Thermococcus gammatolerans EJ3: one gene and its partner. Each later gene encodes a partner of the first gene's protein in a complex. Links are inferred from orthologs where the notes say so. Each region holds a gene or a part of one and is shown on either strand. Other genes may lie near its edges.

Evidence for each region.
Region 2: the proteins of TGAM_RS07130 (region 1) and psmA are in contact, whole or in part, in a cryo-EM structure (PDB 6HE5), measured with the Archaeoglobus fulgidus proteins. The link is inferred for Thermococcus gammatolerans EJ3 from one-to-one orthologs. Residues at the interface, in WP_010879468.1 of Archaeoglobus fulgidus: Asp391, Leu392, Lys393, Gly394, Met396, Phe397, Val398; in WP_010877997.1 of Archaeoglobus fulgidus: Ala30, Arg33, Gly34, Ala35, Asp51, Arg53, Val54, Lys66, Ser79, Gly80, Leu81, Val82, Met166.

Annotation. Positions count from the first base shown.
Region 1 is NC_012804.1:1,321,945-1,329,158, forward strand. The notes cover bases 1-2,873. They hold TGAM_RS07130 (proteasome-activating nucleotidase), read left to right. Parts: upstream 1-776; coding sequence 777-1,970; downstream 1,971-2,873. Other genes in these bases: cas6 (CRISPR-associated endoribonuclease Cas6), read left to right, coding at 1-705; TGAM_RS07135 (hypothetical protein), read left to right, coding at 2,290-2,580; TGAM_RS07140 (serine/threonine-protein kinase RIO2), read left to right, coding at 2,660-2,873. Outside these bases: more of TGAM_RS07140, read left to right, coding at 2,874-3,592; TGAM_RS07145 (hypothetical protein), read left to right, coding at 3,582-4,079; TGAM_RS07150 (radical SAM protein), read right to left, coding at 4,051-4,983; TGAM_RS07155 (MFS transporter), read right to left, coding at 4,973-6,133; TGAM_RS07160 (isoaspartyl peptidase/L-asparaginase family protein), read right to left, coding at 6,142-7,062; TGAM_RS07165 (DMT family transporter), read right to left, coding at 7,117-7,214. UniProt on the Methanocaldococcus jannaschii protein: ATPase which is responsible for recognizing, binding, unfolding and translocation of substrate proteins into the archaeal 20S proteasome core particle.
Region 2 is NC_012804.1:1,933,834-1,940,972, reverse strand. What follows is about bases 1,209-4,006. They hold psmA (archaeal proteasome endopeptidase complex subunit alpha), read left to right. Parts: upstream 1,209-2,115; coding sequence 2,116-2,898; downstream 2,899-4,006. Other genes in these bases: rrp4 (exosome complex RNA-binding protein Rrp4), read left to right, coding at 3,617-4,006; TGAM_RS10345 (ribosome assembly factor SBDS), read left to right, coding at 2,910-3,620; TGAM_RS10355 (hypothetical protein), read left to right, coding at 1,830-2,078; TGAM_RS10360 (HIT family protein), read right to left, coding at 1,321-1,779; TGAM_RS10365 (indolepyruvate oxidoreductase subunit beta), read left to right, coding at 1,209-1,229. In the rest of the region: TGAM_RS10370 (class I SAM-dependent methyltransferase), read right to left, coding at 1-468; more of TGAM_RS10365, read left to right, coding at 645-1,208; more of rrp4, read left to right, coding at 4,007-4,381; exosome complex exonuclease Rrp41, read left to right, coding at 4,378-5,127; exosome complex protein Rrp42, read left to right, coding at 5,120-5,941; TGAM_RS10325 (cell division protein SepF), read left to right, coding at 6,032-6,445; TGAM_RS10320 (ZPR1 zinc finger domain-containing protein), read left to right, coding at 6,524-7,139. UniProt on the Methanocaldococcus jannaschii protein: Component of the proteasome core, a large protease complex with broad specificity involved in protein degradation. The M.jannaschii proteasome is able to cleave oligopeptides after Glu, Asp, Tyr, Phe, Trp, slightly after Arg, but not after Ala.

The DNA of each region.
Region 1 (7,214 bases):
GATCCAATCCTGCCCTTCAACTACAACTACGAGGTGTACCGCCAGATCGTGGAGAAGATTTCGCTGATCTCCCCCCGGCTGGCTCAGGAGGTGGAGGTCAGCCACGTTGATCACTTCACGTTCTCCCGCATACTGGTGAGAAAGAGAGAATTAATCCCCGAGAGCGGCATACGGATTCTATCCGAGACGGTCTCACTGTACGTTTCGTCGCATTCTCCCGAGGTTATAGGGGCGATAGTTGAGGGATTCATGGCCAGCCCCTCCATAAGGATCGGCGAGACCGACTTCGTTGCTGAAGATGTTAAACCCCTCAAGGAGCCCAGGATAAAAGACGGAACCCTCTTCTCAACGCTAAGCCCGATAATAGTCCGCACCGTTAAGATCTCAAACAACAGAATGAAAATATGGGACCTATATCCCAACGAGCCCACGTTCTTTGATAAGCTCAGGAAAGTTATGCTCCTCCGCTACTCCGAGCTCTACGGGAGCACCCCCGAGGATTCTGCATTCAAGATAGAGGTCATTAAGTTCAAGCCAGTGAGGATTCTCGTGGCGGACACATACTACCGCGGATCGCTTATGATATTCCGGTACTGGGGCTCGAGGGAGATAGCCAAATTCGGCTACGATCTGGGCTTCGGGGAGAAGACGAAGTACGGTTTCGGCATGGTCAAGGTTATTGACGAGGGCACCGAGGAAAAATAGTCCCTCTTCCGAACTTTTTCCGAAGGATAGAGTTAAAAAGGCAGTTCTCGGTATTATAGTCAGGTGAGAGAATGGGAAGTTTCGATGAGGTAAGCCACGATACAGGTTACGAGGATTACATCACGTTCCTCAAGAGGAGGATAAGGCAGCTTGAACTCCAGGTCAGAACCCTGGAGGCGGACAAGGAGAGACTCGAGCGGGAGCTCTCAAGGCTTAGGACGGAGATGTCCCGGCTCAGGCAGCCCCCGGCCTTCGCTGGCACTGTCATAGAGGTTCTCGATGACGATAGAGCGATAGTCCAGAACTACAACGGGCCGCGCTTCGTCGTCAGGATCGCGCCGTGGATAGAGCGGGACAAACTGAAACCCGGCTCAAGGGTCGCTTTAGACCAGAGGACAATGGCAATAGTCGAGCTCCTGCCAACAGAGAAGGATCCAAGTGTTCTTGGTTTCGAGGTCATAGAGAAACCCAGGGTCACGTATCAGGACATTGGCGGCCTCGAAAGACAGCTGGCCGAGCTTAGGGAGGCCGTTGAACTGCCTCTGAAGCACCCCGAACTTTTTGAAAAGGTTGGAATTGAACCACCAAAGGGAGTCCTCCTCTACGGCCCACCGGGCTGCGGAAAGACGCTTATGGCCAAGGCGGTAGCAAACCATGTCAACGCCACTTTCATCCGCGTCGTCGGCAGTGAACTCGTCAGAAAGTTTATCGGTGAGGGGGCAAGGCTGGTTCACGAGCTCTTTGAGATGGCAAAAGAAAAGGCCCCAACGATAATCTTCATCGATGAAATTGACGCGATAGGCGCTAAGAGAATGGACGAGACGACCGGTGGCGAGAGAGAGGTTAACAGAACGCTAATGCAGCTTTTGGCGGAAATGGACGGTTTCGACCCGCGCGGAAACGTCAAGGTAATAGCCGCCACCAACAGGCCCGACATCCTCGATCCGGCTCTACTGAGACCTGGCCGCTTCGACAGGCTCATCGAGGTTCCGCTCCCGGACTTCCGCGGAAGGCTTGAGATACTCAAGGTTCACACGAGGAAGATGAACCTCAGGAACGTTGACCTCAGCATCATAGCGGACATAACGGAAGGGGCCAGCGGTGCGGATCTAAAGGCAATAGCAACGGAGGCCGGTATGTTCGCGATAAGGGACAGAAGAACGTACGTAACTCAGGAGGACTTCCTCAAGGCTGTGGACAAGGTTCTGGGAGCGGAGAAGAGGCTCGCCCAGGCGATAGCGATGCACGAGGTTATGTACGGGTGAGATAGCTTTTTAAGTTCCTTTTTAGTATTTATTTAGGTGACCATTGTGAAGAAGCATTTTACGTATGCAGTAGTGGTTGGTTTGATAGGGGCTGTGATTTTTCTTCTGTGGAACAACGTACTCACAACCACCGTTGAACCGCATATCCACAAAAGAGTTCCTACAACGAGACAGCGATCCCGACCAACTGGCTCGCAAAGGGGGACAGCCTCTACGCGAACTTCAGTGGGTACTTTACCGTAAGCATCGGCAGGGATTTCAACAACAAGATAATTCTGATGATAACTCCCAGGAAGGTGCGAGGACAACCCACATAAAAGTGCTCGTAAAGAGGAAGTTCGCAAACGGACTTTACATTGAGGTAATGCCTCCTTATCAGGGGAAAGTCGAGATCAGCGAGGCCTTCGATCAAGAGGGAGTGGGTTACCTAGTTCAGGTTCATCCCGAGGGAAATTCTGGAGAGGGTACCTACGGGATGGCCTTCATAGACCTCACCTCAGAGAAGAGCATCAAGATGAAGATAACCGTAGAGGTTCAATACGGTTTCAGAAGGTACAGGGGGACGTTTTCTGCCGTGATACTGGATCCACTATTCAAACCACTGGCGTGAGTTTATACGATTTCAGTGGACAGAGATGGCCGACTAAGGTTTATAAAATCGGAGCGTAAGTAACGCTAGGAGGGAGGAGATGGTCAGCAAACTTCTGGCCCTCGAAGCGTACCCAAGCCTCCGCGACCTGGACTTCAGAATCCTCAGGGGAGTAGAGCTAAACATGAGGCACCACAAGTGGGTGCCGTTGGAGGACATCGCGCGTTTCGCGAGGGTAGATGTTGAAACGGCCTCTTTCAGGCTCGGCAAGCTCGACGATATGTCACTCGTCAGGCGGAGGAGCGACATAGGCTACATCGGCTACCAGCTCACGATACACGGCTACGACGTTTTGGCCATAAGGGCCCTCGCGAGGAAAGGGGTTGTAGAGGCAATAAGCACGACGCAGATCGGAGTTGGCAAGGACGCCGACGTTTACGTCGGGATAACGCCAACCGGCGAGAAAGTTGCCGTTAAGTTCAACAGGATAGGCGGAAGAACCGCATCGAGGAGGGCAGGCTACCACTCGCACGTCTTCGCCGATAAACACCACACGAGCTGGCTCTACGTCTCAAGGCTCATAGCGAAGAAGGAGTACGATGCCCTCGTTCTGCTCAGCCCGATTGCGAGGGTTCCAAAACCGATAGCCTGGAACAGGCACGTTTTGGTTATGGAGTTCGTCGAGGGAACGGAGCTGGCGGAGCTTAGGGACGACGATCTGACGAAGGAGGAAGCAACGGAAGTCCTCGACAGGATCCTCGAGGAGTACCTCAAGATAGTGCGCTTTGGCATAGTCCACTCGGATTTGAGCGAGTTCAACGTCGTCTTGACTGACGACGGCATCCTGATAATAGACTGGGCCCAGCACCTGACTACTGCCCACCCGGAGAGCTACGAGCTGTTGAAGAGGGATTTAACGGTCATAATCAACGCCTTCAGGCGGAGGTGGCGGGTTGAGAGGAGCTTTGATGAAATCTGGCCTTCCTTCGAGGAGGCCTGGCACGAGAGCAGGGGTGAAGGATATGGCAATTAAGTACGAGCCCCTTAACAGGCGCGAGAGGATTGTCAAGCTCTTCCGCGAGGCAATCGAGGCCGAGAACAGGAACGACTTTGAAACCGCGAAGAGGAAGCTCGACGAGATACTTCACGAGAGCCTCGACGTAGAGCCTGAGTTCTACTTCGAGGCCTGCTTCCGCCTGGCCGACATATTCCTCCAGGAGGACAACTACAGAGGAGCGGTGAAGTGCGCGATACGGGGAACGGTGAGGGCCCCCAACGAAAATCTATACCGGCTCGGCGTGAAAAGGCTCGGTGATATCCTGGCCGTCATAAAGGAAGCAGGAAAGCTGGGGGAGCTTGAGAACGATCCCGAAAGCTTCATAAGACAAGCCGATGAAGACGAAGAGCTTAAGGCGTTTGTAAGAGCGATCCTGAACGTGATTCAAGGAAAGAAGGTTGAAGAAAAGTTTTCCGTGAGGGAAATGGAGGAGGTCATCTCTCTCCTTGAAGGGCTGAAATGATTTTCTTAACGTACCGCTCTTCCGGCGGAAACGGGAAGTTGTAGAGCTCTCCCCCGGGCCTCTCGTTGTAATAGGGCCTGTTGCAGGCGGGACAGCCGTGCGTCGCGAAAACTGCCGGCGGAACCTCAATGTCTTCCAAATCGAAGCCCGCTATGGACTCCCCCTCGAACAGTATCCTATCACCCAGATCACGTTCGATTAACCACCTCGCCAGCTGGACTTTACGGTAACGCTCAACGCTCGGTGGTTCGAGGTTCTCAAGCCTCGTCCCCTTCAGAGGGGTGAATGCGAAGAGCGAGACGTCCGCTCCAATTGAGTAGGCCCTCTCGAAAACCTCAACGAGCTCCCTGTCGGTTTCGCCGAGGCCGACTATGACGTGGATTAAAGCTTTCCCCGGACCGAGGACTTCAACTATCCTCTCCGCAAAGCCCCACATCTCATCCCACTCAAAGTCTGGTTTTATTTCACCGAAGAGCCTCTCGCTTGCAACGTCGAGACCCACCCCAACGTAGTCAACGCCGAGCCCTTTAAATTCCTCAAGCGTGGCATTATCAACAGGCGTTATCGAGACCGAGACCGGCAAGCTGAGGGGCTTGAGCGCCCTCAGAAGTGCCAGAACGTCGTCGAGCATCCCAGGATAGTCTATCGTCTGGAGGCATATCCTTCCGAAACGGCCGTTGGGGAGAGCTTGAACGACTTTTTCGAGCTCGAAGGCAGGCCACGTAACCCGGGAGAGTTTGGCAAGGTCCGCTTTACTGGAGCGCGCCTGGGCGCAGAAGGCGCAGTCGTTCGCGCACTTGCCGGGCCAGTAGGTCATCAGATAGGCGGTCGTCGGCCTGGCGAGGAGCTTTGCCCTGATTAGGCCCATCGCTATCGCCGTTCCGTAGGAGACCCTAACGAGCATTTAACTTCCCCCAGATGATGGGCGCGTAGAGGGTTATAAACCCGACCCCCAGGATGAGCGGGAGGAGCGGGAAGACGCCGGTGTAACCCCTGAGCTGGGCAACGTAGCCAAGGCTGACCTGACCCGCAAGCATTCCGAGGTCAAAGAACATCGTGTAGATTCCAGAACCCATCGTCCTGATTCTCCTCGGAAGGTTTCCGAGGGCCATCAGCTGCATCGCCGGGACCGCTAAGCCAAAACCGGCCCCGACTAGGGAAGCACTTACGTAGGAGCGAGGCGGAAGGGTGTAAAGGTTAAGCAGGACGTAGCCGAGGAGGAGCAGGGAGAGGCCGAAGGTTATCACGGGGAGAGGCCCGTGCCTGTCAGCGCTCCTGCCCCCGATAAGGCGCGTCATAAAGGAGAAGATGCCGATGACCATCATATAGTAACCGAAGAGGCTCTGGGGGAGGGAAAGGGACTTGTAAAGGGCAGGGAGGTAAGTTATAACACCCGCGTAGCTCATAGAGAAAAGGAAGAGCGTCAGCGAGGCGGAGACGAAAGTAACCCTGAGAAGCTCGCGGTAGCTGGCCCTCTCGTGCTCCCTCGGCCTGACGACCTCAACGGCTCCGCGCCAGGCGGTAAGCGCGAAGAGTGCTCCAACACCTGAGAATAGGGCCGTTAATGCAAAGGCCCCAGCGAATCCGATCACGTCGGAGGCGTAGCCGCCTATGGCCGGCCCGAGTATGTTGCCGAGGGAGAACATCATGCCCCTCCATCCGAGGGTCTCGCCAACCCTTCCCTCTGGGGCTAAATCAACGGCCGTGGAGAGGCTTGACGGAAAGAACAGGCCCATCGAAAAGCCGTGAATGGCCCTTGCGAAGGCGAATAGGTAAACGTTAGCGGTTATGGCCGAAACCACATAGAGGAGTCCCGAGAGGAGACCCAGCAGGTTCCCGCCGACGAGGGCGTGAAAGCGGTAGCCCCTATCGCCGATTGCCCCACCTACCGGCTTGGAGATTAGGGCCAAGAAGGAGGTGACGCCAGCGATGAGACCTACGAGAAAGGGCTCGGCGTGGAGGCTGACGAGGAAAGGGGAAACGACGGGAGTCACGACGCTTATCCCGAGGAAGAAAAAGAAGGTCGAAAAGTTGAGGAGCCAGACGTCTCTCATCGAGGCCACTAAACACCAGCCTCCGGCTCGTCCATGCCGTCCTTCATGAAGGCGTAGCTCATGTGCTTGGTGTTCTTGGCGAAGCCCACGTTACCCCTTGCATCAACCATTATGATGCCCATCGTGTCCTTGCCGAAGTACTTCGTGGCGAGGCTTATCGCGGCATCGCTCGCCGATTGAGCGTCAAGGCCGAGCCTGACGAGGTCGGTGGCGCTCTTGGCCAGTGCGAGCTTTATGGCAACCTCTCCGAGGCCGGTGCAGGAAGCGCCGGCAACCTCGTTGGCGTAGGTTCCGCCACCGATTATAGGCGTGTCGCCAACACGGCCGAACATCTTGAGGAAGACGCCGCCGGTAGATGTTCCAGCAACGACCTCCTCGCCGTCGAAGGCAACCGCTCCGACGGTGCTCCTTAAAACCTCGGGATACTCCTTGATGAGCTCGTTGAGCTTCTTCCAGTGCCTCGTTTCGCCCTTTTCTATGAGCTTTTTCCTGAGTTCCTCCCACTGCTTGAGCCGCTCCTCGGTTATGGGGTCGTACTCCTCGAAGCCGAGAAGTCTTGCGAACTTTACCGCCCCGTCACCTATTAAAAGGACGTGGTCGGTCTTCTCCATGACCTTCCTCGCGACGCTTATCGGGTTCTTAACGCCCCAGATTCCAGCGACTGCACCGGCTTCAAGGGTCTTTCCGCGCATTATTGCCGCATCCATCTCGACCCTGCCGTCGAGGGTTAAAACGCTCCCGGTTCCAGCGTTGAAAATCGGGTTGTCCTCAAGGGCCTTTACAGCTTCCTCGACCGCATCAAGGGCAGAACCTCTCTTCAGCTCGCGCCAGCCCGCTAAGACGGCCGCTCTAACGCCCTCAATGACCTTTGGAATGCGCTCCTCCTTCCTTATCGTGCCGGCGCCACCGTGAACTATTATCGCGACCATGAAAACCACCTGAGAAAAGAGCGCTCGAAAGGTTAAAAGGATTGTGGAAACGACTCAACCGGCGGATATTAGCAGTATTCCCGCTATCGCCAAGGCAAGCCCCTCCCAGATCCTCGCATTGGGTCTCTCTTTGAGTACAAGAACGGCCAGTA
Region 2 (7,139 bases), 620 kb from region 1 along the record:
CTGCCCGTTCATGAGAACCGGGAGGAGCGCCCTCAGGTCGGTGAACTGGAGGATTAGCTTTCCGCCGGGCTTCAGGACCCTTGCCATCTCGCGGAACGCTTTTCCGAGGTCGAGGGGTTCGAAGTGAACGAGATTGTCGATGAAGAGAACGTAGTCAAAGGTGTTATCTTCAAAGGGCAACTCTCTGGCGTCGGCTTTGATGAACTCCACCTTCGAGCCCTTCTCTTTGGCAAAACCCCTCGCGAGGGAGAGCATGTACTCGCTGTTGTCAACGCCAACGACGGTAAAGCCCAAATCCTCAAGCAGGAACGAGAAGCCTCCAGCGCCACAGCCGAGGTCGAGGACTTTCCCCTTTTCCTTCATGAACTTCATCAGGAGCGGTTCAAGGTTCTCAATTCTCTTCCTGTACTCGTCGGAATAGATGTCGCTGTAGGCTTTGAATGCGGAGTAGTACTCTTCAAACGTCATGTTTTTGAGTCCTCACGAGTCCTTAAATAGGTATCCCGCTGGTGTCCTCCAAGGGATGGGCATAGTGCAAGCTTGGCGCTGAAAACTTTGGAGATTTTTGGGTTTCTAGAGGTCCTGCCGAATTTTTTTGAGCTTAGCTTTTTATTCTCCCCCTCCAACTCCCCAAGGTGGTGCTCATGGAGTTCAACCTCATCATTACCGGAGTCGGCGGTCAGGGAGGTCTTACCCTTTCGAGGATAGTCGGAAACGCGGCCATGGTCGAGGGCTACAACGTTCGCATCGGCGAGACCCTCGGAATGAGCCAGCGCTACGGGAGCGTGCTCAGCTACCTCCGCTTCGGTGAGGGGGTCTATTCGCCCCTCATCGAAGAGGGCAAGGCCAACCTCATGCTCGCCCTTGAGCCTGCCGAGGCTTTAAGGAACGCGCGCTTTCTCGGAAAGAACAGCGTTGCCATAGTGAACGCCTATCCCATCCACACAGCGACGACCCTCGTCGGGAAGGAGCGCTACCCGGAGCTCGATGAAATCGAAAAGGCGATAGGGAGAATCTGCCCCGTCCACATGATGAACTTCCAGCGCGAGGCAGACAAGATAAACCCCAGAACTTTGGGCGTCCTGATGCTCGGCTACGCCTACGGGAAGGGCCTGATACCCCTTAAGCGCGAGAGCCTTCTTGAGGGAATAAGGCTGACCCTCCGCGAGAAGCTCTGGGAGATGAACTTCAGGGCCTTTGAGCGTGGGGAGGAACTTGCTAAGGCCTGATTTTCTGGTTTCCAGCCCACTTTCCTCATTCTTTGTTGTGCTTTATGAAGGCGATGTATAATCCGGGCCGTTGCGATGCATTTCATGTCGTTTATGGGGTTATTGAATTAAATACCTCTCGAAGTTTTTTCTTTTCCTCCTCGCTCATCCTGTTTCTCATCCACCTCTCTTTAAGGTTCAGGTTCTCGTCCTCCAGATCGAGAACGGCCTTTCTGACTCCGCCCCTCGGATTTTTACTGTCGCCCTTTCGGCGTGGGATGACGTGGAGGTGCAGGTGCGGAACTGTTTGGCCCGCCTCCCTTCCGAGGTTCATACCAACGTTAAAGGCATCAGGATTTAGTGCCTTGCGGAGGGCCTTCATGGCCAGCTCCATTCCCTTCAGGAGGGCAGTTTTCTCCTCCTCTCTTAAATCCTCCCATTTCTCAACGTGCCTCCTCGGAACGACGAGAAGATGGCCTTTGCTTGCCGGATAGGAGTCTATGAGGATCCTGATGAGTTCGCCCTCGTAGAGAACGTTCTCTTTCTTCGGCTCACAGAACGGGCACCTCATGGCACATCCCCCCAAAGGCTTAAAACCGGTGTATTTAACCCTTGTCTTCGGTGGTGAACGTGAGTGATACCGATGAGAGGATAGCTGGACTCCAGAAGACGTACCGAAAGCTGATGATGATAGGACTCGCAACGCTTCTCGCTGCCTTTGCCCTGCTCATCCTGAGGCCCTTTGGCTCGGCGTCGCTCGTTCTGGGAGCGATTCTGTTTCCTGTGGCAATGATTCCCCTTGAACTGGCCAGGAGGACAGCCCAGAGAATGGCCCTCATTGCGCTCGGTGGCGTCGATAGAAAAGCTTAATTATTGGGCCGAAAAATGAGTGTTGGAGGTGATGGAGGTGGCATTTGTACCGCCGCAGGCAGGTTACGACAGGGCTATAACAGTTTTCAGCCCGGATGGGAGGCTCTTTCAGGTCAACTACGCGAGGGAGGCAGTGAAGCGCGGAGCGACCGCAGTCGGGGTTAAGTGGAAGGGTGGCGTTGTCCTAGCCGTGGAGAAGAGGATAACAAGTCGGCTGATAGAACCCAGCAGTTACGAGAAGATCTTCCAGATAGATGACCACATAGCCGCGGCCCCAAGCGGTATAATAGCTGATGCGAGGGTTCTCGTGGATAGGGCAAGGCTGGAGGCTCAAATATACCGCCTGACATACGGCGAACCCGTCCCGCTCACCGTTCTGGTGAAGAAGATATGCGACCTCAAGCAGGCCCACACCCAGTACGGCGGTGTGAGGCCCTTCGGTGCAGCTCTGCTGATGGCGGGCGTTAACGAGAAGCCCGAGCTCTATGAAACAGACCCGAGCGGCGCCTACTTTGAGTGGAAGGCTGTCGCTATAGGAAGCGGCAGGAACACAGCGATGGCGATATTTGAAGAGCACTACAGCGACGATATCGATATGGAAGGAGCGATAAAGCTCGCCATACTGGCCCTTGCAAAGACCCTTGAGGAACCCAGCCCTGAGAGCATCGAGGTCGCCTACATAACCCTTGACGAGAAGCGCTGGAAAAAGCTTGATAAGGAAGAGGTTGCAAAGTACCTCAATGAGATCCTCGAGGAGATCAAGGAAGAGGAAGTCGAGGAGCGGGAAGAGGATTACTCCGAGCTTGACCAGAACTACTGAGGTGACGGGCGATGCCCATCAGTGTAGATAAAGCCGTTATCGCCCGTCTTAAAACTCACGGCGAGACCTTTGAAATACTCGTTGACCCTTACCTAGCCAGGGATTTCAAAGAGGGCAAGGATGTTCCCATAGAGGAGATCCTTGCAACGCCTTACGTTTTCAAAGATGCACACAAGGGTGACAAGGCGAGCGAGCACGAGATGGAGAAGATATTCGGGACGAGCGATCCCTACGAGGTCGCCAAGATAATCCTCAGAAAGGGAGAAGTTCAGCTGACGGCGGAGCAGAGGAGACAGATGCTCGAGGACAAGAAGAAGTACATAGCGACGATAATCCACAGACATGCCGTCGATCCGAGGACTGGATATCCCCACCCTGTCGATAGGATCCTCAGGGCGATGGAGGAGGCAGGGGTCCACGTGGATCTCTTCAAGGACGCCGAGGCACAGGTTCCACAGGTGATCAAGGCCATAAGGCCGCTTCTCCCAATAAAGCTTGAAGTCAAGGTCATAGCGGTGAAGATACCGAGCGACTATGTCGGTAGGGCCTACGGGGAGGTCAGAAAGTTCGGCAGCATAAAGAGGGAGGAGTGGGCCAGCGACGGCTCGTGGATGTTCCTGATCGAGATTCCCGGAGGAATAGAGGAGGAGTTTTATGAGAAACTCAACGCCCTTACCAAGGGCACCGCGATTACCAAACTTGTAGAGAGGAAGGGCCTATGAGGAGGATTTTTGTAAAACCAAGGGAGTTAGTGGTTCCCGGGACACTTTTGGCCCAGGGGCCCTTTAAGAACGGAAGAGGAACCTTCAGAGAAGGGAACAGGATATACTCGACTGTGGTAGGACTGGTCGAGATCAGGGGGGACCTTATACGGGTTATACCCCTTGAGGGACCATACATACCGGAGGTTGGGGACAACGTTCTTGGAAAGATCGTGGACGTCCGGTTCTCCAACTGGACTGTGGACATAGGCGCGCCGTATCAGGCGAACCTCCGCGTTCAGGATGCTGTGGAGGAGCGCATAGACCTTCTCAAAACAGACCTGAGGAAGATCTACGACATCGGCGATATAATCTACGCCAAGATAAAGGCCTACAACGAGGTCAACCAGATCGACCTGACTACCAAGGGAATGCCCTTCAAGGGCGGTCCCCTCAGGGGAGGCCAGCTCGTCACGATAACCCCCTCCAAGGTTCCGAGGGTCATCGGTAAGGGAGGTTCGATGATCAACATGATCAAGAGGCTGACCGGAACGAGGATCATAGTGGGTCAGAACGGATGGGTCTGGGTGAGCGGCAAGAACGATGAGCTTGAGAAGCTGGCGGTGGAAGCGATCCTCAAGGTTGATCGTGAAAGCCACACCCAGGGGCTCACAGACAGGGTTAAGGAGTTCCTCCTCTCCCGGCTCAGGGAGCTCAAGGAGAGGGGAGTGATCGAGGAGATACCCCAGCTTGAGGAGAATAACGAGGGTGAAGGAAAATGATGGGTAGGCCAGAGGGTTTAAAGCTCATCGATGAGAACGGCAGGAGAATAGACGGAAGGAGGAAGTATGAGCTGAGGAAAATCCACATGGAAGTCGGTGTTCTGAAGAACGCAGACGGATCCGCGTATATCGAATGGGGTAAGAACAAGATACTCGCGGCCGTTTACGGTCCGAGGGAGATACACCCAAAACACCTTCAGAGGCCTGACACGGCAGTCCTGCGCGTCCGCTACAACATGGCCCCGTTCAGCGTGGAGGAGAGGAAAAAGCCCGGTCCCGACAGGAGGAGCGTTGAAATAAGCAAGGTCATAAGGGGCGCGCTTGAGCCTGCTTTGATCCTTGAAATGTTCCCGAGGACAGTCGTTGACGTCTTCATCGAGGTTCTCCAGGCCGACGCTGGAACGAGGGTTGCCGGAATAACCGCAGCATCGCTCGCTTTGGCCGATGCGGGAGTTCCGATGAGGGATCTCGTGGCAGCTTGTGCCGCTGGAAAGATCGATGGTGAGATAGTCCTCGACCTCAACAAGGACGAAGACAACTACGGTGAAGCCGACGTTCCCGTTGCCATAATGCCCCTCAAGAACGACATAACCCTCCTCCAGATGGATGGCTATCTCACCAAGGAGGAGTTCATAGAGGCAGTGAAACTCGCGATAAAGGGAGCGAAGGCAGTCTACCAGAAGCAGAGGGAAGCGCTCAAAGAGAAGTACCTCAAGATCGCCCAGGAGGTGGCTGGAGATGAGTGACGTTGAGATCATGGCCGGGATAATGAGGGACAGGATACTCAACCTCCTCAAGGAAGGGAAGAGAATCGACGGCCGCTCCTTCGAGGAGTACAGAGACATCGAGATAAAGACCGGCTTCATTGAGAAGGCCGAGGGCTCCGCATGGGTCAGGCTCGGTGGCACGAGGGTTCTCGTCGGCATAAAGGTCGACGTTGGGGAGCCCTTCCCCGATCTCCCCGACAGGGGCGTCATGACGACCAACGTGGAGCTCGTTCCCCTTGCCTCGCCAACGTTTGAGCCAGGCCCGCCTGACGAGAGGGCAATAGAGCTGGCCCGCGTTATTGACAGGGGGATAAGGGAGAGCCAAGCCGTTGAGCTTGAGAAGCTCGTCATCGTGCCCGGAAAACTCGTCAGGGTCGTCTTCATAGACGTCCACGTACTAGATCACGATGGAAACCTCTTCGACGCAACTGGCTTGGCCGCGATGGCCGCCCTGATGACAACTAAAATACCCAAGGTTGAGTACAACGAGGAGACCGGGGAGATAATCAAGCTCGACGAATACGAGCCCCTGCCCGTGAAGCACGTCCCGATCCCCGTAACCTTTGCGAAGATCGGTTCGAGCATCATCGTCGATCCAAACCTCGACGAAGAGACGGTAATGGACAGCAGGCTAACCATAACCACCGACGAGACAGGTCACATCTCGGCCGTTCAGAAGGGTGAGGGGGGAAGCTTCAAGCTTGAGGAGGTCATGTACGCCATTGACACGGCACTGAAAAAGGCCGATGAACTCAGAAAGATCCTACTCGAGGCCGTTGGTTCAGCTTCCTGATTTCCAACTTTTTCCTTTGGGAAAGAGATATAAACATTGAGGTGCATAAAAGTTCAGCCTTCGTTATGATCAAACCCCGGGGTGAATGGTATGGGCCTGTTCGATAGCATTCTCAAAAAGGAGGAGAAAAAACCCAAGAAGAAACCCGAGGCCGTCAAGGAGGCCGTAACGAAGAAGGAGGAGAAGCCCCTTCCGAGGGATGTCGAAGTTGTTCCACTGGAGGAGGACGTTCTCGCCAGGGAAATCGTGAAACCTCACTTTAAATACGTGAAGAAGATAGTAGTCACGAGCTACTCCGATCTTGAGAGGATTTCCGAGGAGCTTCAGGAGGGCAACCTCGTCCTCGTCGATCTGACTCCCCTCGAGATAAAACCTGAGATACTGGAGAAAGTCGTCGAGCAGATCAAGGGCATGACGGCTGCACTCGGCGGACAGGTTGTCAAGGTTTGTAAAGGTGAGATAAGGCTTCTCCTTACCCCTGAGGACGTTAAGATCGCCAAATGATCCCCGTCCCGGATTTCTTCGATTTTTCTGCTACCTCACCTTTATAAACCGGTTTTGCTACTCTTCTCGGTGATGCTCATGGGCGAGAAGAAAGGCGAGAAGGTTGAGGTTAAGCCGGAGCTCGGCGAGGTTCAGGTCATAAGCCTCGGTGACTGCCCCATCTGCGGCGGCAAGAACACTCTTAAGGCCATCCAGCACATCCACGAGATTCCTTACTTCGGCAAGGTCATGGAGAGCACGATAATCTGCGAGCGCTGTGGTTACAGAAACGCGGACGTCATGATACTCGAGGACAGGCCGCCGAAGCTCTACACGGTGAGGGTCGAGGATGAGAGAGACCTGTTCACGCGCGTTGTGAGAAGCAAGAGCGGGACGATAGAGCTCGAGGAAATAGGTGTTAAAGTTGAGCCCGGGCCGGCATCTGAGGGTTTCATCACCAACGTTGAAGGTGTCCTTGAGCGCGTCCGCGAAACGCTCCTGATGGCGAGGGAGTTCAGGAAGCAGGAGGGTGACGAAGAAGCAGTAAAGAAGGCCGACGAAATACTCCAGTACATCGAGGACGTCAAGGAAGGAAAGAAACCGCTGACGGTAAAGATAGCAGACCCCCTCGGCAACAGCGCGCTCATAGGCGAGAAGGTCAGGAGCAGGCTTTTGACAGAGGAGGAAATCCGGAAGCTGAGCCTCGGGCCGTACC